DNA from 2 places in the Syntrophobotulus glycolicus DSM 8271 genome. Region 2 is predicted to be linked to the other one. Evidence: a T-box and tRNA genes for the amino acid it is inferred to sense, from the RefSeq annotation. Region 2 holds a T-box; the other holds one or more tRNA genes.
What was found. The T-box of region 2 lies ahead of thrS (threonine--tRNA ligase). A T-box ahead of a tRNA ligase gene usually reads a tRNA of that ligase, here a tRNA-Thr.
Positions count from the first base shown of each region.

Region 1: it has a tRNA-Thr gene. The T-box ahead of thrS (threonine--tRNA ligase) is inferred to sense a tRNA for this amino acid. The anticodon was not compared.

Region 1 covers NC_015172.1:472,306-484,187, reverse strand. Annotated here, with positions in the region: gene SGLY_RS02520 (CdaR family protein) at 1-1,195, opposite strand, end outside; gene cdaA (diadenylate cyclase CdaA) at 1,192-2,019, opposite strand; gene SGLY_RS02510 (nucleotide pyrophosphohydrolase) at 2,156-2,479, shown strand; gene SGLY_RS02500 (GNAT family N-acetyltransferase) at 3,013-3,522, opposite strand; tRNA gene SGLY_RS02495 (tRNA-Thr) at 3,762-3,836, shown strand; gene SGLY_RS02490 (carbohydrate-binding domain-containing protein) at 3,903-5,792, opposite strand; gene SGLY_RS02485 (DUF4956 domain-containing protein) at 5,887-6,564, opposite strand; gene SGLY_RS02480 (polyphosphate polymerase domain-containing protein) at 6,557-7,282, opposite strand; gene SGLY_RS02475 (response regulator transcription factor) at 7,474-8,151, shown strand; gene SGLY_RS02470 (sensor histidine kinase) at 8,148-9,380, shown strand; gene msrB (peptide-methionine (R)-S-oxide reductase MsrB) at 9,498-10,448, shown strand; gene SGLY_RS02460 (RluA family pseudouridine synthase) at 10,458-11,345, opposite strand; gene SGLY_RS02455 (hypothetical protein) at 11,687-11,882, shown strand, end outside.
Region 2 covers NC_015172.1:255,052-266,933, forward strand. Annotated here, with positions in the region: partial or broken gene SGLY_RS17340 (IS3 family transposase) at 1-603, shown strand, start outside; partial or broken gene SGLY_RS01265 (transposase) at 597-1,256, shown strand; gene SGLY_RS01270 (YkoF family thiamine/hydroxymethylpyrimidine-binding protein) at 1,544-1,780, shown strand; gene SGLY_RS18000 (hypothetical protein) at 1,831-1,983, shown strand; gene hcp (hydroxylamine reductase) at 2,094-3,737, opposite strand; gene SGLY_RS01280 (Crp/Fnr family transcriptional regulator) at 3,886-4,563, shown strand; gene SGLY_RS01285 (YkvI family membrane protein) at 4,558-5,625, opposite strand; gene SGLY_RS01290 (hypothetical protein) at 5,721-6,356, shown strand; gene ytxC (sporulation protein YtxC) at 6,459-7,271, shown strand; T-box leader at 7,347-7,585, shown strand; gene thrS (threonine--tRNA ligase) at 7,639-9,549, shown strand; gene SGLY_RS01305 (3'-5' exoribonuclease YhaM family protein) at 9,652-10,638, shown strand; gene infC (translation initiation factor IF-3) at 10,885-11,406, shown strand; gene rpmI (50S ribosomal protein L35) at 11,428-11,625, shown strand; gene rplT (50S ribosomal protein L20) at 11,662-11,882, shown strand, end outside.

The DNA.
Region 1 (11,882 bases), 220 kb from region 2:
CCTTAGGTGTTTTCACCATATTTACCCCTTCAGGCAGCTTCCAATAGATATCCAAGTCCTCGTAAGTCCCTTCTTTCAATCCGGAAGCATCAACCCACAGGGAAATGTCCGCTGAATTAAGCTTGTTCAGTACTTCCTGATAACCGCTCACCGTGATATCCACAGCCTCTATCGTTTCCGCTGTCAAGCCCTGTCCTAAATTATGGACCTCCACAGGCAGAGCCGTGATATCCTTTTGCTGGGCATCCGCGCCAACATAAACCATAACACTGATCTTCGTCCCCTCGGCAATTTTTACGCCTTCCGGAACAGGTATCTTATCCAGGGAATAATCGATCACTTTATTCTGGCTAAGCCCATTGACATCTACTGTGCCAAGATTGATCTCCTGAATGCTTTTCAGCAGCTCATCAGTGCCCTGGAGTTCCACACTTGCCGGAATAGGAGAGACCAAGCGAACAGCATAGCCACTGGCCGGGGTTCCGGAAGTTGTCACTTTCAGCGGAACAGATTTGGTTACCGTGCCCTGGGAATAAATCGGGACAATAATATCCACAGTCTCCGGTTGGATTTTTAAACTATTCTGGTCAAGATTGGCCGCAAAAACCCCCTTGCTTTCCAAATCCTTAAAGGTAACCGGACGGGACATCCGCAAGCTTTCCCGTGCTCCCTCAACGCTTGCTTCCACGACCACATTATTCATTTTTTCCAAAACGGAGGCCGCTCCGCGGACATTGACCACGGAAGGGGAAACAATAGGCTGGCCGCTGGCCATCCCCGCCGCCGGTTTCCCTGTAACCTGAACTACAACGGATAAGGTTTTATCTTTAACCACATCTAGATTCAATACCACATTGCGCGGACTGACATCCTCAATTACAACTCCTACGGGAGCGTTCACTTTAACCTCAAATGTATTTTCTCCGGCAACCGCGCCCTGAAGGTCCACATAAGCACTCAGGTCATTACTGCTTACTCCGGGATTGTTTTGGGCCAGGCGAACTGTTACCGTCTGGATATTTGATATCACAACCAAACCGGAAGGCTGATTAATCATTTTAGGAGTCATATTGTAGGTTTGCTGGCCAAAAAAACTGGACCCGCTGTTCAGGTTGGTGATCCATGCCCAGAATAATATGGCGCACAAAACCGATATCATCTTATAGCCAAGATTGCGCCGCAAAATATCCTTCATTCTCCGCCACCTCCGAATCTTCGGAACGCAGGAAATGATATTGCCGCTTTTTCCACCAGTATTTCATTTTTCAGCAAATCACGCAAACTTTTTTCATCATGGAACCTCTTTAACATTCCATTTTGGGCTGTTGAAATAATCCCCGTTTCTTCGGATACGATGATGACCACAGCATCCGACACTTCAGAAATCCCTAACCCGGCGCGGTGTCTGGTCCCCAAATCTTTCTGCAGCCTGTTGTCCTGGCTCAGCGGCAAAAAACATCCGGCTGCCGCAACCCTGTCGCTTCTCAAAATCACTGCTCCGTCATGCAAAGGGGATTTGGGGATAAAAATATTGATTAAAAATTCAGAAGAAACAACGCCGTCTATCTTTACTCCGGTTTCAACGAACTCCTGAATTCCTGTTTTTTTCTCAAGCACAATAAGAGCACCAATTTGATTTTGAGAAAGCACCTGAATACATTTGATCAATTCTTCAACCATTTTTTTCAATTCTTCAGTTCCGGCAGATGACGGATGCATAGATAAAAACCTGCCGTTTCCGATCTGCTCCAAAGCGCGTCTTAATTCCGGCTGAAAAACCACCGGCAGAGCAACAAGCAACATCGTCCATACTTTATCCAGCATCCAGGTCATGGTCTGAAAATTAAAATATTCGGAGAAAGAAGAAACTGCAAGCAGGACCAGCAATCCTTTGACCAGCTGAACAGCCCGCGTCCCTTTAATCCACATCAGGATTTGATATAAGATGACCGCAACAAGCGCGATGTCAATGATATCACGCCAGACTAAATTACTGAATTGGCTCAAAAATTCCGTCACGGTCTCACCTCATTTACAATAGTACGTCACAAAACATAAAATATGATTCTACATCCAGTGAAAAATCCCCTTGCCTTCCTGCTATGATTGTCTTAAAATTATTTGCAATCAGGATACACCTCTGAGGAGCAGACAAATGGAAATCAAAGAATGGCAAAAACAAGTTGATGATTGGATATCTCAATTTGAAGAAGGATACTGGTCTCCGTCCTCCATGATGCTGCGTTTGACTGAAGAGCTCGGAGAACTGGCCAGAGAGATCAATCATCAATATGGACAAAAACCGAAAAAACCCAGCGAGCCGGAAGGAGATTTGGCCCTTGAAATGGCTGATATCCTCTTTATTATCATCTGCATGGCAAACTCCATGAATATTGATCTGGAAGATGCTTTTGCCAGAATGATGGAAAAATACCGTTTAAGAGACAGTGACCGCTGGACGAAAAAATCACCTGAATAACATTCTTCCCAGAAACGGCCTGTTGATGTCCACTGCTTTACGGGGACATCCTGGAATAACTCCAAATAAAACCTTCACCGCTCCGGTAAACGTCATCAAGGTATGGGTCTCATTTTGGATATGGGTATGATCACCTTCCGCATTTTCATAACACGGACAGTATTTAAGCACAACCTGGTTTGTCGAAAAAACGTCCTGCCGTTCCAGTTAATAGGAAATACGCCTAAATATTTTCCCCATCCTATATTATACATTTTATTTTTGAACAGTCCAATTTTTTTACATCCTCTCAAAGCTTTCTGAAAAAAACGATTAAGCCAAAATTTTATGAACATTCCACAAAAACTCGACAAATACACAGTCTGCACGACAACTTTGCAAATAACTAGACCTTTTCCGTCTTTTTTTGAGTTGACCGAATATTTCAGACATGGTAAAGTATCATGGTAAATACATACATTTTAGACAGTGTGCATTTACTCCAAAGAAACTCCCGGACGCGGGAGTTTCTATTTTTCAGCTGAACCTTATTTTTAATGCATAACATGATTTCTCTCGTGAGCGTCAATAGAAAAGCCTGGTCTGGAATTAGTCATTAATAATTGATCAGAATCGCTGACCCGGTACATCAGTAATTTTTCATCACTGGCCAACGGGTGAGGCAAAAATCCCAATCTGCCCCAAAACCTGGCCGCCCGAGAATTTGTAGCCTGCAAGACAATGCTTTTGATTCCCACTTCCTGAAAATGCTTTATCAGATGGGACATAAACTTTGTCCCGTAACCAAAATTTTGCGGACTCACACAGAAATGCATAATTTCAAAGACCGGGCCCTGAAGAAAAGAAAACCGATCGTTTCTTTGGTCCGGGTTTAACTTGTAGCGCATTTTGATTCGCCTGGTCCTGCCATGATAATCAATGATCTCCTCTGAATCAGAAAGCCGCCTGATCTCAGCTTTGCAGCCATCATTTTCAATCCCCAGGATCTCTTCCATCTTTTCATGCTGTAGAAGCTCTTCCAATCCGGATATTGTCATCGTCATCAGGATCAACTCCTTTCAGCCGCTTATTGATATTATACAATATTTTCTGACTAGAGTGAATTGTTTGATAATTTTTTATCCTCTCTATATGACCGGATTTTCATTGATATTCGCTCCTTTATTGCCCTATCTTTGCTTCATTGCTGTAAATCCGGATTATTAGGTCTTAACAAACCATTTGTCTTGTGGTATATTTATTTTTGTCAAAAGACGGATTTGGTCTTGCCAAATCAGACTATGCCGATGTGGCTCAGGGGTAGAGCAGCTCACTCGTAATGAGCAGGTCGTCGGTTCGATTCCGACCATCGGCTCCACAGGAAAACACAAAGAGGCTGCAGCAAAACGAAAATTTGCTGCAGCCTCTTTCCTTCAAATCTATATTATCTGGGCTGGCCTCCCTGCCCCGGACCGCCCATGCCGCTGCTAACCGGAGAGCCGTTTTCATCGATGCTGGTTACGTTGCCGGAAATCGTGATATCGGTTAGTTTGGTGCTGCCGGAAACGGTGCCGCCGGTTAACATTCCATCAACAAGCTGTGTACTGGAGGTCCCCCCTGTGGACAGGGTATACGTTTTGCCCTGCATCATATCAGGAGAACTGATCACGATCGACTGGTAGGCTTTAGATGGAGCGAACGCCATGATCGGATTTCCGCTGTCGTCCGTCAGAGTGACCATAGTCCCGGCTTCCTGCTTAGCGGTGAATTTGACCAGCAAAGAGTTCTGGGCAGAGGTGCTGCCCGGCGCCTGGGCCATACCGGAGCTGCCGGCCATCGCCAGTATTCCGCCTGAGACCTCACACGTGCCGTCATAATCCAAAGGACCATTCCCGTCATTCGTCGGGCCGTTAACAAGTATGGTTCCTCCACTGATATACACAGCGCCATTAGAGTCAATTCCGTCTCCGCCGGAGTCAATCGAGATATAACCGCCGGCTATTTTAATAAAATAGGAACTGTCTGTACTAATCGTGTTTTGACCCGGCCGGCCATTCTGAGATGAGCCATCGTTACCTCCGGCGGCATTGAGCCCGTCGTCACTTGCCTTCACGTGTATCGTTCCGTTGGTTACCGTGATATTGGCGCTCTCCAGACCTTCGTAACTTTTGCTGATCTTGATTGTGCCGCCGTTGACCATCAGAGCGGAATCCGCATGAATTCCGTCGTCTCCGGAAGAAATCGCAAACTCTCCGTCTTGAATTTTGACGGCGCCGTTAGCGTGGATCGAATCATCCGAAGAGTCAATTGAGAATACTCCCCCGGTTATTAAGATGCCTGTTTTTGCCTTAAGGCCCTTAGCCGACGCAGAATCCTCCTCTGTCGTACTTACAGAAGCCTGAGCAGGGTCTTGCCGGCTCCCGCCAGGCTGAGCCTGTTCCTTATTTTTTGTGACGGTATTTGCGCTGCCTCCGCCGGTCTTCATCGCAATATTTCCGTTTGTCACTTGAAGTATCGTTTCAGCCTGCAGGCCGTCATTGCCGGCTGCTATCGTAAATGACCCGCCGTCAATCGATACCCAGCCCTTACTGGTATCCTCATCATTGTTCGATTGAAGAGCATCCCCTCCGGCTGTAATATTAAAGATCCCGCTGCTGATTGCAATCGAATCCCGGCCGCGCAGACCGTCGTTAACGGCATCAACCGTAATATCCCCCCCTGTGATCACCAGGTCATCCTTTGTGGCAATACCGTTTTTATGGTTGCCTTTGACTGTCAGAGAGCCTGCCCCGTTAATCGTCAAATTACCTTTACTGAATATTGCCGCATTAGGTTCATCATCAGAGGTGCCGGTGTAGGCCGAACCGTCCTCAATGGTATTGCCGCTTGCGGCTAAGGTTAAAATCACCTTCTTCGCCTGACGGGCGTAAATAGCGGCATTGTCTGATGAAGTAACAGATGCGCCGTTGAGCACGATACGCACAATATCCTCTTCACCGGCGCTGACAACAACCTGCCCGTCGGAAATTGTGCCGCTGATGACATAGGTCCCGGAGTTCTGGATGGTCAGAACACTGCCTGATGAAGAGGCTCCGGAGCCGCTCACTGTTATTGAATCACCGTTTAAGGTGATATTTGTCGCGTTTGAAGCATCCCAGCTGCTGTCCGTATCTTCTGTTGAATACGTCACTGAAATCGGCGACACATCTGTTACGGAAGCAGAAGAACCGGACGAATCCGCCGATGAATCTGTCGTACCGCATCCGGCAATCAAGCTTAGGGTAAGTACCGGCACGATGAGTAAGGGAAGAAATCGTTTGTGTTTTTTGACCATATTGTTTCGCTCCTTAAGAAAATTGTAATTGAAAACTGCGGAATACCTTTAACCGCATATCTGTCCTTAATTCTTTAAAACCTTGTATAATGCTTTACAGCTCCTCATGGACGGAAGGGACACGGCCGCATATAATGTTCAGATTGCCATTGCGGCAGCGGAGCTCATCCAAGAACCCTTTTTCGATGCCTGTCCCGTTCAATACGATACGATAATGAAGCTCATACAAGCTGCCCATATTCGTTGTTTTCACACGAATCAGCTCGGCTTGTTGCGTATACTTGGCAAACACATCATCGAAAATACCCTCATACTCCAGGTTTTCGGGGATGGTAATTTTCAGCTCCTTGTCAGCCTTTTTATTCTCGCCGAATCTTACCGTATTCAGGAGAAGGGACATTGCACCGACAATAAACAGAAAGAGGAAGGCTATCGCGATATATCCCATACCGGTAGCCAGACCGACCGCCATAGCGAAAAAGATATTGCCAATTTCCTTGGCGCTGCCGGGGATCGAACGGAAACGAACCAGGCTGAAGGCGCCCATAACGGCGACTCCCGCACCCAGATTGCCATTGACCACCATAATCACCAATTGAACCATTGCGGGAAGCAAAGCCAAAGTGACGACAAAATTTTTACTGTAAGTGTTACGGTACATATAAACGGCGGCAACGCCTAATCCTAAGACAATAGAAGCTAAGGTACAAATCAGCAGTTGATCAACCGTGATTGAACTATTAATAAACGTACTAAGAATACTCTCAAGCACAAGTCACTCCTCCTTTCTTATATTGACGGTCAATCAAATATTCCTTGTAGCACTGTCCATATTTTGAATATGAGGCAGGAAAGATCCTTTGCTCATTCAAGAGCTTGCTGAGCCATAAGGGCATGGCATCCGGAATTTTAATTTCCATCAAAAAGCGCTCAGGATCTAAAAGGGGATAACCCCACGGTCCTTTGGAAAGATCCAATACGGATTCACGGAAACGAATGTTTTGATCAAAGGTGATGCGCAGATTTTCGTCTTCTTTGCCAAAAAGGGCTAACCGGTCATACGCGATGAGAACCTTTGGCACCAGATGATATTTGTTCCAAACCCAGTCAATCTCGCGCAGGATCTGACCGGAATTTTCCGGCTGTTCCCCTTCCTGAAGGTAATACCGGGCCTCTCTGAGCTTGAGCTGTACACGTCTTTTATAGACAATCCCTTTGAACTTCTTTTTGATCTCCAGGAATACGAAATCCTCTTCTCCGGGGGTGCCGTAGGCCCGCAAACGGAGCTTCTCTTTGTAGATCGGCCTCTCGATGGACGTACGGATCAGCTCATAATTATCGGTGTCATAATAAATATTGCTGATGGTGTGCAGGCCGTACTGATCCACGTTCATATACCCGGCTAACTTCTCCATTAAAAGTTGTTGTTGGCGGGCACTAAGCATGTATTTTTTTTCATATCTTTGAAAAACTTCCTTGGCTTGCGCCATATAAATTCCTCCTTCGCATCTGGCATACTCCAATCATACAGACCCTCACTGAAATTAGCCTGAAAAAACCATTTCAGACTAATTTCAGATTTCCATGCTAAAGTTAGGGCAATGAAGAAAACTGCTGCAATAAAAAAGAAAAAGCTGGTATGATAAGCTTGTCAGATGATTAGACGGAGAGGAAGTGCGGTATGCGTATATTAATCGTCGAAGATGAAATCCGTTTAGCTGAGGCGCTGACCCAGATCATGCGTCAGGAAAAATATTCTGTTGATGCCGTTCATGATGGGGCGGCAGGTCTGGACTATGCCAGGAGCGGTTTATATGATGTTATTGTTCTGGATATTATGCTGCCTAAGAAAAACGGTTATGAGATCGTTAATGAGCTGCGGACAGCAAAAATCACAACGCCGATTCTTCTCCTGACAGCCAGAGACGAGGTTAACGATAAAATTATGGGATTGGATTTTGGCGCTGACGATTATATGACAAAACCTTTTGTTCCCGAAGAATTGCTGGCTCGTATCCGGGCTCTGTCCCGCAGGCATGGGGAAGTTATCCTGGAAGAGCTTTCTTTTGCTGATCTGACCTTAAATCTGGCTGCGTATACTCTTGTCTGCGGCCCTAAGTCAGTGCGCCTGGGATATAAAGAGTACGAGGTTTTAAAAATACTGATGTCCAATCCCAAAGTCATTGTCCTGAAAGAGGATTTAATCATTAAAGTCTGGGGAATAGAGTCCAATGCAGAGGACAATAATGTCGAAGCATACATTTCCTTTTTGCGCAAGAAGTTCTTCTACCTGGGCTCGAAGGTCAATATCAGCACTGTGCGCAAGGTAGGCTATCGATTGGAGACGGAAGAGCCATGATGAAAAAACTGCGCAGGAAATTTGTGCTGATTAATATGTCTTTAGTCAGCTTAGTCATGCTGATTATTTTTACCTCCATCTGTATTTCCGGCTATGAACGGATGCGCAATGAGAGTTACCAAGTTATGCAGAGGGCTCTTGAAAACAAGTCTGGCTCAGAACGTCCGGTTCTGGAAATCGGTGACGGCCCACCGCGCAAACCAGTTCCTATGCTCCCGGTCTTCAGCGTCACAGTGGATGGGGATGGACAGGTACTTTCGAATTTAAAAGAAAACGTGCTTATTTCTGACAATGTGATTCAGGAAGTCACTGATAAAGCATTGGCTTCAGGCAAAACGGAAGGAATGATGCTGAACAAGCAGCTGAGGTTTCTGATCAAGGATACCGCGGAAGGAAAAAAAATTGCTTTTGCTGACATGAGCAGAGAAATCGAGCAATTAACAAATCAGATCATGATTCTTCTGGCAGGAGGGGCGGGAGGCCTGATCGCTTTTTGGGCAATCAGCATTTTTCTCGCCAACCTGGCTTTGCGCCCCGTGGAAAAAGCCTGGGAACAACAAAAGCGGTTTGTGGCCGACGCCTCACACGAGCTCAGGACTCCGTTAACCGTGATTCTGGCTAATATAGGGATCTTGCTTTCTCACCGCAAAGACACCATTGAAAAGCAATACAAATGGGTTGAAAATACCCAGGCTGAAGCATCGCGCATGAAGAAACTGGTCGATGATTTACTCTTCCTGGCCAAGCTGGACGCAGTTCAAAAGCCGGTTCAGCAAACCGAGCTTAATTTCAGCGATATCGTTTGGAGCAGCCTGCTCCCCTTTGAGCCAATTGCTTATGAACAAGGAATAGAGGTCAGCAGCGAGATTGATCCGGACATCAGCCTGAATGGTGATGCCGGGCAGCTTAAACAGCTGGTAGCAATATTATTGGATAACGCGTGCAAATATGCGGGGCAGAACGGCAAAGTAACTTTAACCTTAAAAAACGATAAGGATCAAGCTCTCCTCTCAGTTAACAATACCGGGGAGCCTATCCCTATCGAACATCTGGAACATGTTTTCAAACGTTTTTACCGGGCCGACAGTTCCAGAATCCGCAAACAGGGCGGTTATGGTCTGGGGCTTTCCATTGCCCAGACTATTGTCGAGAGCCATGGAGGGGGGATCTCCGCGGAAAGCAATGGACAGGACGGTACGACATTTATCGTAAGAATCCCTCTTGGATAACCGTATTATTGATGTTCAGGAATTGCAGGATTTTTTCCCTTCATGCAAAATCGGGGATACCTGTTACAAAATTGCACATGATAGAATAGTAAAAACAGCGAATTGGGAGGAATAAGCATGTCTGATCTTTATCTCGCCGGCGGCTGCTTTTGGGGGATGGAGAAATATCTTGCGTCTGTTCGCGGTGTCATTTCTACACAGACGGGCTATGCAAACGGGCATACCGAACACCCTTCTTATGAAGAGGTCTGTCATGATCATACCGGCCATGCAGAGACAGTTTATGTGCATTATGATCCCGAAATTTTACCGCTTGAATTTCTTTTGGAACTCTATTTTGAGGCGGTTGACCCAACCTCGGTAAACCGGCAGGGTGGAGATCGGGGCGTCCAATACCGAACCGGGATTTATTATGTGGATGAACAAGACCGTCCGCTGATCGAACGCTCAATTCTAAAGCTGCAGAAACGATACGATACTCCCCTTGCTATCGAGGTAAAACCTTTGGACAACTTTTACCCCGCGGAAGAATACCATCAAAAATACCTCGATAAAAATCCGGGCGGGTACTGCCATATTGCACCCGATAAGTTCAGAAAAGCCGCTCAGGCGATGGTAAACCCTGCCAGCTATTATCTTTCGGATACCGAACTTTTGCATCAGTCCCTGACCAAAACTCAATATGAGGTGACGCAAAACAGTGCCACTGAATCGCCGTTTCGCAATGAATACTTCGATCATTTTGAACCCGGCATATATGTCGATATTACCACAGGCGAACCACTTTTTGTTTCGTCGGATAAATTTCAGTCCGGCTGCGGATGGCCAAGCTTTTCCGCTCCGATTGATCCTAATGTCATTCGTGAAAAGCCGGACCGTTCCCATGGCATGATAAGAACTGAGGTTCGCAGCCGTGTGGGGGACGCCCATCTCGGACATCTGTTTCAGGACGGCCCAAGGGAATCCGGTGGTCTGCGCTATTGCATCAACAGCGCCTCTTTGCGGTTTGTTCCCAAAAAGGACATGGAACGGGAGGGTTACGGGTACCTGCTGGGGCTGATAAAATAACGATAAGCGTTAACTCATTTCCAGACACTTTAAAAAATCCCCGGGCAGTTTTGCCTCAAGACAAATTTCCGTCTCTTTAACAGGATGCTGAAAGCTTATCTTTACCGCATGGAGGGCTTGTCTTGAAATCAGGGGAGACTTTCTTCCGTACATCCTGTCCCCGAGGATCGGATGACCAAGATAGGCTAAATGGACCCTGATCTGATGGGTCCTTCCGGTCTCCAAATTCAGTTCGACAAGAGAGTTTTGGCCAAAAGTTTTCAGCTTACGATAGTGTGTGATTGCCTGAGAACCTTTTTCACTGACCATGCGCCGGTTGGGCTTTGCCGGATCTGAAGCAATAGGAGCGCTAATCGTGCCTTCCGCAGGGATGATCAGCCCTTCCGCCAGCGCCAGATAAGTACGTTTGATTTTTCCTGCTGCCAACAGGTCTTCCATTTTGCTCTGAACAACCGGTCCCTTGGCAAAAACAAGACATCCCGAAGTATCCCGATCCAGGCGGTGTAATGGCCGAATCGTACAAATCACTCCAAGCTGTCGAAAATAATCTGCAAGATAATTGGCCAGGGTGCCGCTTGTGGTCATCCCTGCCGGATGTACCAGCAAACCGGCGGGTTTATTCAAAACAATAAGGGATTCATCTTCGTAGAGGATATCTATTGCTCCGGCTTCGGGATTAACCCCGTAAGAGCGGTCCTGCAGGCTTAAAACACTGAGCAGGTCCCCTGCTCGAAGCTTTTTCTGCAGGAACACTTTCTTTCCATTAAGGAGTATCCCTGTTAATCTGGTTAATTTCTGAATCTTTCTGCCTGAGATCTGCAACGCCTTTTTCAAGTACTCCTCAACTGTCAGGCCTTGATGTTCTTCTGCAATCGTATATTTTAAATAAGACTTCATTTTTGATTCCTCTCAAAATTTTAACAGCCAACTGTAGCAATCCTAATCATCCGTAAAGATTTACTTCTCGCCTTAAAAACGGATTCCCGTTATTCCTTGCTGCATGAATAACCTCCGTCAACTGGAATCATCGATCCGGTGATATCGTCGGCTTTGAACTTTCCCTTTCTTCACGGTTTTTATTTGAAATACATTCCTTTATGTATAGAGTTCTACAAAAGTGACCTTAACCCTTTGTGCAGGTTCTGTCACTTCCTAATGATTCAGAGGAAACTTTTCCCAATTTTTTTCATAAAATAATGATAGCTTTAATCACCTTTTAATCGAAAGGAGGATATGTCATGGCTCTCTTCGGTGGAGCGGGAGGTAATTTCGGAGGTTTCGGCGGAACCGGCTACTACGACGGATTTGGTGACTGGGGCTGGGGCGGAGGCTGGTGGTGGTGGATCATCATTATCATCATCTTTTTCTTCTTTGCCTGTGGCTGGGGCGGCTGGGGCGGAGGTTTTGGTCCTGGGGGCTTCGGTCCGGGCGGGT
Region 2 (11,882 bases):
CTGTTGTTATCAGCCGTTGGAAGCAAGAGTTTCTGGAACGAGCCGCGGAGGTATTTAAGAAAGGGCCTTCGGATGCCGAGAAAGAACTTGATAAACAGTAGCGTCACGTAGCAGAACTTGAACGCAAGGTTGGTCAGCTCACCTACGAAGTGGACTGGCTCAAAAAAAAATCTGGGCAAATTGTCGGAGCCGACTGGCAGAAAAAGTTTCGTTGACCGGGACAATCCCCGAATTAGCGTTAAGCGCCAGGCGCAATTGCTGAGCATTAACCGCAGCAGTGTTTACCGCCGTATTTCTGAGCAGAAGACCCTTTCCGATGCGGAATTATTTGTGATGCGCCGGATCGATGAGATCCACACGGGTGAGCCAACCTGGGGCTACCGAACCATTACAACAATCCTGAGAAGAGACTATGGCTTGCTTATCAACAGAAAACGAGTTCGCCGCATCCTGCGGGATATGGGGATTTACACAATTTATCCGAAACCCAATCTAAGCAAACGGTACCATTCCCAATACATCCGGCCGTACTTGTTGCGCAAGCTGGAAATCAACCGGCCGGATCAGGTGTGGGGGATAGACATTACATATATTCGAATGAAAAACCCGGCGACACGAGCTGCCTGAAAGAACATTTAGAAACCTTGGAAACCATCCTGGATGGAAAATTACCAAAGAGTATCATCGCCGATGCCGGTTATGGCAGTGAAGAAAACTATGAATATTTAGAGAGTAAAAAACGAAAGCATTTCGTAAAATACAACACCTTCCACAAAGAGGCCAGTAAGAAATGGAAGACAGATATCACCAGGACACAGAACTTTACCTATGATCATGAAAACGATGAATATATCTGTGGTCACGGCAGACCTTTGGTTTTTCTTTATGAGCAGCAGCGTAAAAGCGACAATGGCTATAAGAGCCAGGTCCGGGTGTATGAATGTCTGGAGTGCTCCGGTTGCCCGCATCGGGAGCGTTGTGTAAAGTCGGCTAAAGAGTTCGCAGGCAGACGGATCTATATTAATCTTAAACTGAACAAGTATAAGGAACAGGCCCGCAAGAATCTATGCTCGCAAGAAGGCTTAAAGATGAGAAGCTTGCGGCCGGTTGAGGTGGAGAGTGTCTTTGGCGATATAAAAGGGAACTTCGGGATGCGAAGATTCCTGTTAAAGGGATTGGAAAAAGTAAGATTGGAGTGGGGGTTACATTGCATTGCTCATAATATGAGAAAGATGGCGGCAGTAACAGCCCCATAATTGATAGTGACAAAAAATTGTCCTGGATATGTAAACGGGGGACGTCGCGAAACTAATGTTTCGTTACGTCCCCTTTGCAATTATGATTTTGCTGCGTTTGACACCAGCCAAGCGCTTTTTTCGTTTAGATACGAAACAATTTGATCAATGGTGACACGCACAGCATCATCATCATGATAAAAAATAGGCAGGCAAAACGTCAGGGTGGATATTTTTAACTTTCATACTTTTAGCTCCTCTGGGGGATTCTATATGCTGAAATGAAAAAATGACAAGGAGGGTTTGTCATGCTGTGTGCAGAAGTTTCGGTCTATCCCCTGAAAACGAATAATGCCACCCAAGTTATTGACGGAGCTATCGAAGCGCTATCCCGGGAACAGGTAAAGTACAAAGTTGGTTCGATCAGTACCCATATTGATGGCAATGATGAGCAGGTCTGGTCCGGTATTAGAAAGCTCTATGATGAGGCGAAAAAAACAGGCGAGGTCAATATGGTTGTGACTTTTTCCAATGCCGAACACTGAGGGGATCAAATTTCTCATCGTGAAAATCAACTATTCAAATGGTAACCTATTTGAATAGTTTTTTGCATCTTAAACAAGCGCTTACTCCGGCGGATATGAAGCTGGAAACATCCCCTTTGAAACAAAAGATTAAACCTGAATTCGGCAAAATCAGGCTTGCTACGATCAGTGATAACGAGAAGATCAAGATCTATGATAACTGAGAAGTCAGGATCTATTCGGATTGAGAAAACCAAGTTCTAAAGAATGAAAATTGCTTCCAGCCCAAAATGACTGGAAGCAATTTTCGCACTTAACCTCGGAAAGCGGGATACTAGCCGATCATTGAGGAAAGATCTTCAGCGGGAGTTGTAATGCCGCCAATTCCAAACGTCTCAACCAGAATTTTGGCGACATTGGGAGAAAGAAAACCGGGCAGTGTAGGACCGAGATGAATATTCTTCACTCCCAGTGACAGCAGGGCCAACAGAACCAGAACGGCTTTCTGTTCATACCAGGCGATATTATAAACGATCGGCAAGTCGTTAATATCATTCAGATCAAAAACCTCTTTAAGCTTGAGAGCGATGACGGCAAGGCTGTAGGAATCATTGCATTGTCCGGCATCGAGTACACGGGGGATACCGCCGATATCGCCAAGATTGAGCTTATTATACCGATACTTGGCACAACCGGCAGTAAGAATAACCGTATCTTCAGGCAGGGAGGCAGCAAAATCCGTATAATAGGATCTGGTTTTTGCCCTGCCGTCACAGCCGGCCATAACGACAAATTTCTTGATGGCCCCTGATTTCACGGCTTCAACCACTTTGTCAGCCAGGGCAAGAACCTGCTGGTGGGCAAAACCACCTACAATTTGGCCCTTTTCCAATTCGGTTGGCGGAGGACATGTTTTGGCCAGAGTAATGATTTCGGAAAAATCTTTGGGATTATTCCCAACTCTGTCCGCGATGTGTTTAATCCCTTCAAAACCGACGATACTGGTCGTAAACAGTCTGTCCCGATATGAATCTTTAGGTGGAATCAGACAGTTTGTGGTTAACAAGATAGGGCCGTTAAAGCTGGCGAACTCTTCGCCCTGTTTCCACCAGGCATTGCCATAGTTGCCCGCGAAGTGGGAGTATTTTTTGAAAGCGGGATAATAATGGGCGGGGAGCATTTCACTGTGTGTGTAGACATCAACACCGGAACCTTCCGTTTGCATGAGAAGTTCTTCCAGATCCTTTAGATCATGTCCGCTGATTAAGATACCAGGATTGCTGCGGACACCAAGATCAACCGTAGTGAGCACAGGATTACCGTAAGTGTCGGTATTTGCTTTATCGAGAAGGGCAAGGACACTTACACCGTATTTACCGGCTTCTAAAACCAGCGCAACGAGCTCATCGGCGGATAGGGAAGGATCAAGAGTAGCCACGAGGGCCCTGTTGATAAAACTAAGAATTTCTTCGTCAGCAAAGCCGAGGACTGCGGCGTGGTGATAATAAGCGGCCATTCCCTTAAGTCCGTAAATAAGCATATATTGCAAGGAACGGATATCTTCGTTTTCTGTGGCAAGAATACCAACGTCAGCGGCTTTGGCAGCAAATTCTTCACTGCTGCCGGCGGTCCACTCAGCGGCTGCGGGGATATTTTCCAAACGAATATGAGAATCGGCAAGAGCTTGCTTGAGTTGACCACGCAAGGTTAGACCCTCTTTAATTTTAGCCTCAATCACAGCATGATCGAAATTTACATTTGTTACTGTCGTAAAAAGACTGTCAATAATGTATTTATCCGCATCGGCAGGGACAATCCCATTTTTTTTGGCCTGAAGAGCATAATAAGATAAACCCTTTGTCACAAAAATCAACAGATCCTGTAAATTGGAGACATCAGAGGTTTTACCACATACCCCCGCTTTGGAGCAACCATGATTACCGGCTGTTTCTTGACATTGATAACAAAACATTGACATAGAGTGACCTCCTTTAGAATATTTTTTCTAGATCTATCGTAATGTCTGGAAGATCGTAAGGCGGTAACCTATGTTACAATGATCATATAAAAAGGTTTGACAAAGGCTTATCCCTGCTTTGATCATGAATTGACCGGAGGGTATGATTGTGGAGAGAATCCTTGCTGCATTAACTTTCTGTCCTTTATTTCAGAAATTAAGTATTCAGCAGATGAAAGAGATGACCAAAGAGATGACATTTCAATTGGCTCACTATCAGAAAAATGATGTTCTGGCTATCGAAGGTGATCCCTGTACCAAAATCGGTATTGTCATCGAGGGAAGAGTAGAGATAAACAAATTATTAGCAAATGGGAAAAATGTGAACATGGAGACGTTAAGCAGAGGGGATGTTTTCGGGGAGGTCATTTTATTCCTGGGAAACAGCTATCCGGCAACCATTGTTGCCTCCCAAAAATCGGAGGTATTGTTTGTTTCTAAGGAAGAAATATTAAAAATGCTTGCTTTAAACAGAGATTTGATGGAAGGAGTTTTACATTTATTTGCCCAAAAAATTTTTTTGCTCAACCAAAAGGTGACCTTGCTTTCTTTGCAGACTATCCGGCAGAAATTAACCTGGTATCTCTTAAAGGAGTATAAACGGCAGAAAACATTAGAAATCAACCTTGAAAACTCAAAAGTAAGCTGGGCTGAAAAAATTGGGATACCCAGGCCTTCGCTTTCAAGGGAATTAATAAATATGCAGGATGACGGATTGATTATCTTAGATAAAAATAAAGTGAAGATCGTTGAACTAAAAAAACTTGAAGCATGTCTCTACTCATGAATCTTTCTGAAACAGGATTTTCACATGCTTCCCGACAAGACAAAACAGAAAGACAATTCCGGCCCATCCGATAAGAGGATAATAGATCACAACAGATTCTGAAAAACCATAGCGGGCCAGAAGGACAGCGATGGCACAGGCAAGGAAAGAATAGGCGACTCGGGATGCTTTATCGGTGGAAAGCCGTAAAGTGAAGCCATACAAGATACTGACAGCGGTAGTATAGATCTCCAACAAGATAATTATCCCATATCCCCAGGGGATCAGAAAATGAATTCGGGAAGCCAGATAGAGCATAGGGACTTGGTGGCCGGCAGTTTGAGGGAAAGTACAAACAAGGGCGAAATTGATCGCCAGGATTCCTGCTCCCAATCCAAGGCAGCCGAATGTAGCGCCCAGGGCATTTTTCTTCTGATCAGTGGATAAACGACCCAGAGAAGATAAGATGGCCAGAGCAAGAATGATATTATAGGAAACATAAAGGACGGAAGAAGTAATCCAGCTTTTGGTTGCGCCAAGGGAACCGGTCTGTATTAATGAAAGATTGGAGATCCCTGTAGAATTAAGGGCAAAAGTAAAAACCGATACCCCCAATACAGCCGCCAACATGAAAGGAACGACTATGCTGATGGCTTTGATGACATTATTTTGGCCGGAAACCACAGTAAAAAAAGTCAAAGAGAGCATGACCAGACTGCCTGCAACAGGCGGCAGACCAAAAAGATCGTTGAAGACGGCCCCGGCCCCGGCGGCCATAACAATTAATACGGAGATAAAGCTGATGGTCAGAAGTCCATCAATTAAACGGCCTAATTTTCTCCCCATAATATAAGCAATGAGATCATAATGGTTTTTCGCTTTGATCCGCTGGGAAAAATGCATGATTAACCAGGAAAAGTAGCCAAAGAAGATGGTTGCCATGATGATGCCCAGCAATCCCGGTTTACCAAAGACAGTAAAAAATCTGAAGATTTCCTGCCCTGTTGCGAATCCGGCACCAACGACCGTGCCGATTAAAGAACAGGCGATGGTGGTCACGGATAAGTGTTGTTTCTGGATCACTTTATTCCCCCGCAAAATAAATAGACAATAGTTTATACTATTATATGGAGACCGGCCCTATAATAAGTACTAAAAGGTTAATGACGGAGGTAAAAATGTTTTCAAAGAGGAAGCCGATTTATACTACTTTTATTATTCTTGTATTTTGCTTTTTTATCATCTGTGGCCTTAGCAGTTTCCGGGAAGAGCAATTGGCGGTCAAAATCGCTGTGCAGCAGGTCAATAATGCCTTGGTGAAACTGGCTCCCCTTATTGAAACAAATCAGCTTAAGGACCTGATTCAGACCAGAGCAGAAGACAACTCTTATTATGGCTTATTGAGTCAGCAGCTTGGCCAATCCGCTGCGGATTACGGTCTGGCCGGCCTTTATATTGCAGCCAGAACTGCAGATAGCAAATGGTATCATATTGCAGACAGCAGACCGGTTTCCGATCCGCTGCACAGCCAGTTGGGACAAGAGGAAATCAGTGCTCCGGTAACTTGGGAAAAAGCCATTCGCGGAGTCAGGATCGAGCCGGAACTGACCCGAGGCGACAGGGGTACCGTTATTTCTTCTTACGTATCACTTCAGGATGAAAAAGGACAGATCTATGCCTTTATCGCGGGAGAATACAATGCGGCTCAGATTTCTGATTTTATTTATGTTACGCTATATGTGCAGCTGGGGATAATATTGCTGTCCCTCGTGATGATTGGCTGGGTTTGGAGGAAGGCCATGAAAAAAGAATAATCTTCTCAAAAGCTGATATAGTGAAGATTAAATTGGAATAAGAGGTCTCCCTTACGGAAATATTAGGTAATAAAGCCGCATATATTTTTCTGGAGGGATGACATGGAATATTTGACTATTGAATTAGCGACTTCCGGTTTTCAAGAGGGGTTAATGACAGCCTTGACAAATCTGCGGGACAAAGACCGGATTCCGCTGAATCTATTGGAATTATCACGCGGCCGGAATTATAAGGTGTGCTGCGAGTTTCCCCGTCTTAAAGAGGAGGGGCAGGGCAGGACCGCTGTTTTGATCTATTTATATTATTTGGCCAGGGCCCTTGCGGATAATGTCATCAGGATTTGGGAAAAAAATGATTCCAGGAAATTGTTGTGTACGGAATATGGTATTGCTCAAGGAGAGACAGAGAAAATCATAGAAAGGCTCAGCTCTTCAGGGAGCAAAAAAAGAGATGTCTTGACCAGGTCTTTTCTGGAATATTTCCAAAACAACACTTATCTGGATCTGGACGGGTTTATGTGTTTCCGGGCCCATGAATATAAAGCTCAGTACAGACAGGCCCTTTCCAAAGCCGTGAATGATTATGAGCAACAGCGGGAAGATGAGATTTTTATTCAAATTTTAGAGAGATTCATGGATGCTCAGGATCAAAAAGTGAAGACACTGGACCTTGTGATGAAAGAAAAGCTGATTCTCATCTGTGATCAAAAAGGGAAACGGATAAAGGAAGATCATTTTGATGAGAATTACGGGGATCTGGTGATCAGCATTATTCTCAAATATGCGCCTGAAAGAGTGATCATACACTCCGGTAACCTGGACCAGAAGGGAGATCCGAATTTCCTTTTGCTTTTGAAAGAGGTTTTTAAAGGTAAAGTGAGCTATTGCACGGGCTGTTCATTATGTCAAGAATAATTAATTGAAATAACAGGTTCCGTAATTGACAAGGGAAAAAAACTAAGATAAGCTAAAAAGAAGAAATGATGACGGATTAATACGAAGAAGGGGACAGTAACCCTACAAAGCAGGTTAAAGAGAGGAATGCCGGGGCTGTAAGCATTCTGCCTGTTGTCAGGTGAAGACCACCCTGGAGTGCCGGACGGAAACAGCAGGAGTATGAACGGCCGTTGCCCCCGCGTTAAGGGGGACTGGAGAAAAATGGAGTCCAAGAGAATTGGCTTTTCATTTTATTTGGGTGGAACCACGGGAATGCAGCTCTCGTCCCATAAGGGATGAGGGCTTTTTATATTTCAGAGAAAATAAAAATTTGGGAGTGATACCGGTGATTAAAGTAAGGTTAAAAGACGGTTCGGAGAAAGAATTCCAGGAGGGGATAACTCTTGGTGAACTGGCAGTTTCTATTTCCCCGGGCTTGGGCAGAATTGCCGTAGCGGCCAAGGTCAACAATGAAACGAAAGATCTTTCAAGCATATTGAGTACGGATGCTGAAGTGGAGATTCTTACGATGGACAGTGAGGAAGGATTAGAAATCATGAGGCATTCCTGTGCCCATTTACTGGCCCAGGCTGTTCAGGAGCTTTATCCCGGAACGCATTTCGGCATCGGCCCGGCAATTGCCAACGGCTTCTACTACGATTTTGATTCAGAGCATATCTTCACCCCGGAAGATCTTGAGAAGATCGAACAGAAAATGAAGAAGCTGGCCAAAGAGGGCCAGAAGTTTACAAGACAGGAATTGGCCCGGCAGGAAGCATTAAGCTTTTTTGAACAAAAAGGAGAACAATATAAAGTTGAATTAATCAGAGATCTGCCGGAGGAGGCTGTGATTTCCGTATACGCTCAGGGGGATTTTGCGGATCTTTGCGCAGGGCCCCATCTTCCTTCTACTAAACCGATTAAAGCGTTTAAACTGCAGAGTGTTGCCGGAGCCTATTGGCGAGGCAGCGAAAAGAATAAAATGCTGCAGAGGATTTATGGTCTGGCTTTTGCCAAGCAGACCGAGCTGGATGATTTTTTGTTTAAATTAGAAGAAGCGAAAAGACGTGATCACCGTAAATTGGGAATGGAACTTGACCTTTTCAGCCTTCATGATGAAGGCCCGGGGTTCCCTTTCTTTCATCCTAAGGGAATGGTTATCCGGAATTTGCTTGAAGACTTTTGGCGTAAGGAACATTTTAAAAGGGGATATGTGGAGATCAAAACACCGATCATTCTCAACAGGGCATTATGGGAACAATCAGGGCATTGGGATCATTATAAAGAGAATATGTACTTTACGAAGATTGATGGTGTTGATTTTGCAGTCAAGCCGATGAATTGTCCGGGCGGGATGATTATGTATAAAACCAAACTGCGCAGTTACCGAGACCTGCCTATCAGGTGCGGGGAGCTTGGCCTTGTGCACAGGCATGAGCTGTCAGGCGCGCTGCATGGGCTGCTGAGGGTAAGGAATTTTACGCAGGATGATGCCCATATCTTTATGCTTCCATCACAGATTAAGGATGAAATCATCAGGGTCATTAATCTTGTCGATGATTTCTATAAGGTATTTGGGTTTGAATATCATGTGGAGGTTTCGACAAGACCGGAAAACTCCATGGGTTCGGATGAGGAATGGGAAATGGCCACAAGGGCTTTGACTGAGGCTTTGGAAGCCTTAAATATGAGCTATAAGGTTAACCCCGGGGATGGCGCTTTTTACGGACCTAAAATCGATTTTCACTTAAAGGATTGTCTGGACAGAACCTGGCAATGCGGTACGATCCAGCTTGATTTCCAAATGCCGGAGAAATTTGACCTCAATTACATTGGGGAAGACGGGGAAAAACACCGTCCTGTAATGATCCACAGGGTGGTGTATGGAAGTATTGAGAGATTTATCGCCTTGCTGACCGAGCACTATGCGGGGGCTTTTCCGGTCTGGCTCGCACCGGTTCAGGTGAGAATTTTACCGATCAGCGACAAGCACAGTGAATATGCCGCTAAAGTCGCTGAAACGCTTAAAGAGATGGACATCAGAACGGAAATTGATGAACGCCGGGAAAAAATCAGCTATAAGGTTCGTGAGGCCCAAACGGAAAAGGTCCCCTTTGCACTGGTGGTGGGAGATCAGGAGGCTGAGGAAGGCAGTTTGGCCGTACGGCGTTATGGGGAACAGAATACTGTAAAAATGAGCAGGGAGGAATTCCTGGCCACGATTATTGAAGAGATTCAAACGAAGAAGATCAGATGATCTCAGGTCAATGGATTTTGGCATTGGCAAAGCAGATTCCCATAGTCATGATAAACGCAGATGAACAGAAAGTGCCAAACAATAGATCGGGAGGGGAAAGGTATGTGGGAAAGAAAACTGAGCGACTATAAGGTTGGGGAATCTTTTATGGCATTTTTCCTGATTCGGAAAGCAGAAAGTAAAACAACAGCTGCCGGGAATAAATATCTGGATATGATATTTGGTGATTCCAGCGGGGAAATCAGTGCCCGGTGGTGGGACTGTAAGGAAGAGGACGAACTTGAGTATGTCAAGAATACTCTGGTTAAGGTCAAAGGCATTGTAGCTGAATGGCAGGGCAGAAAACAAATCAAGGTTGAAAAAATGCGGGCAGCAAATGAACAGGATGGTGTGAATATTGGGGATTTTGTGCCGATCGCGCCGTGGGATCCTCAAGACATGTATAAAGAGCTTCACGAGTACACGATGAAGATAGGCCATACCGGAATAAGGGACCTTGTTCAATTTATTATTTGTGAATCAGGAGAGAGAATATTAACTTTCCCGGCAGCCATGCAAAACCATCATTCGGTGAGATCCGGTCTCCTCTACCATACTCTTACTATGCTCAGGGCGGGGGAAAAATTGCTGGAAGTTTATGATTTCTTGAACAAGGATTTGCTCCTTGCCGGTATTATCCTGCATGATATTGCCAAGTTGGATGAAATAAACGCCAATCCTTTAGGCATTGCATCCGACTATACCATGGAAGGTCAGCTTTTAGGCCATATTATCCAAGGTGTCAAGAGGATAAATCAGGCCGCCCGGAATACCAATCTTGATGCGAGGACTGCGGCACTTCTTGAGCATATGGTTTTAGCCCATCATTATGAACCGGAGTTTGGGAGCCCGAAAAGGCCTATGATCCCAGAGGCCGAAATATTGCATTATCTGGATATTATTGATGCCAGGATGTTCGATATGAAGAAAGCGCTTGAGCAAGTGGAGGAGGGAGAATTTACCGAAAAAATATGGACCTTAAATAACAGGAAGCTTTATAAGCCGCAGCATGCCCTTGTGCAGGCCGACGATCAGGAACAGGAAGAATAGATAGAACAAAAGAATGAAGAGAACAAGGAAAATAGAAAGAAAAAAGAGAGATTGACAAAATAGATTGACAGAGAGCTCTGAAGTTGTGTATACTATTAAAGCCAAGTAGAAGCCATCCGCTTCTCACCTCATGGCGGCAGCTTTATGAGGTAAGTGGGTTTTTGCTCATTATTGTAGTAAGGAAGACGGGTGGAAGTCCGTCTTTTTATTTTTGCATTTGGCAATTAAATTCGGGGGTGATTTCTTATCAGTAAGGATCTGCGGATTAATGATGAAATCCGGGCTCGGGATGTTCGATTAGTCAGTGAAGAAGGCGAACAGCTCGGGATAGTATCAATCAAAGAGGCTATGCAAATTGCCGGGGAAAAGGAATTGGATCTGGTTGAGATTGCGCCGACAGCCAAGCCACCGGTTTGTAAGCTGATGGATTATGGCAAATATAAATATGAGCAGGCGAAGAAAGATAAAGAAACGCGCAAAAAACAAAAAATTGTTGAGATCAAAGAAGTAAAATTACGGCCGAATATCGAAACGCATGATTTTGAGACAAAGGCCCGCAATGCGCAGCGTTTCTTACAGGATGGGGATAAGGTAAAAGTAACCATTATGTTCCGGGGAAGAGAAATCATGCATCCGGAACAGGGACGGGTTCTTTGTATCCGTCTGGCTGAATTTGTGGGAACGGATTCAACAATTGAACGTGAACCAAAAGTTGAGGGTCGAAACATGGTGATGATTCTGACCCCCACGAATACAAAGCATGACTAATATTGAGAAGGGGGTTTTCCAATGCCAAAAATGAAAACACATCGTGGTGCTGCCAAACGGTTCAAAAAGACCGGAACAGGCAAAATTGTGCGAGCCCACGCCTATAAAAGACATATTCTTGAGAAAAAGTCGCCAAAACGCAAGCGTAATCTGCGCAAATCAACAATTATGCATAAGACTGATGCCAAAAGAATTGAGCGCATGATCGCTTATCTGTAAGAACAGTGAATTATTACCACAAGGAGGTCTTCAACTATGGCCCGAGTAAAAAGAGGCGTAAGGGCGCATCAGCGTCATAAAAAAATATTGAAACTGGCCAGAGGATATAGAGGCAGAAAAAGCAAGCTCTTTAAGATGGCTAAACAACAGGTTGTCAAATCCATGGCCTATTCGTTTATTCACCGCAAACAGAGGAGACGCGATTTCCGCAGACTTTGGATTGCCAGAATTAATGCGGCTTCCCGTATGAATGACAT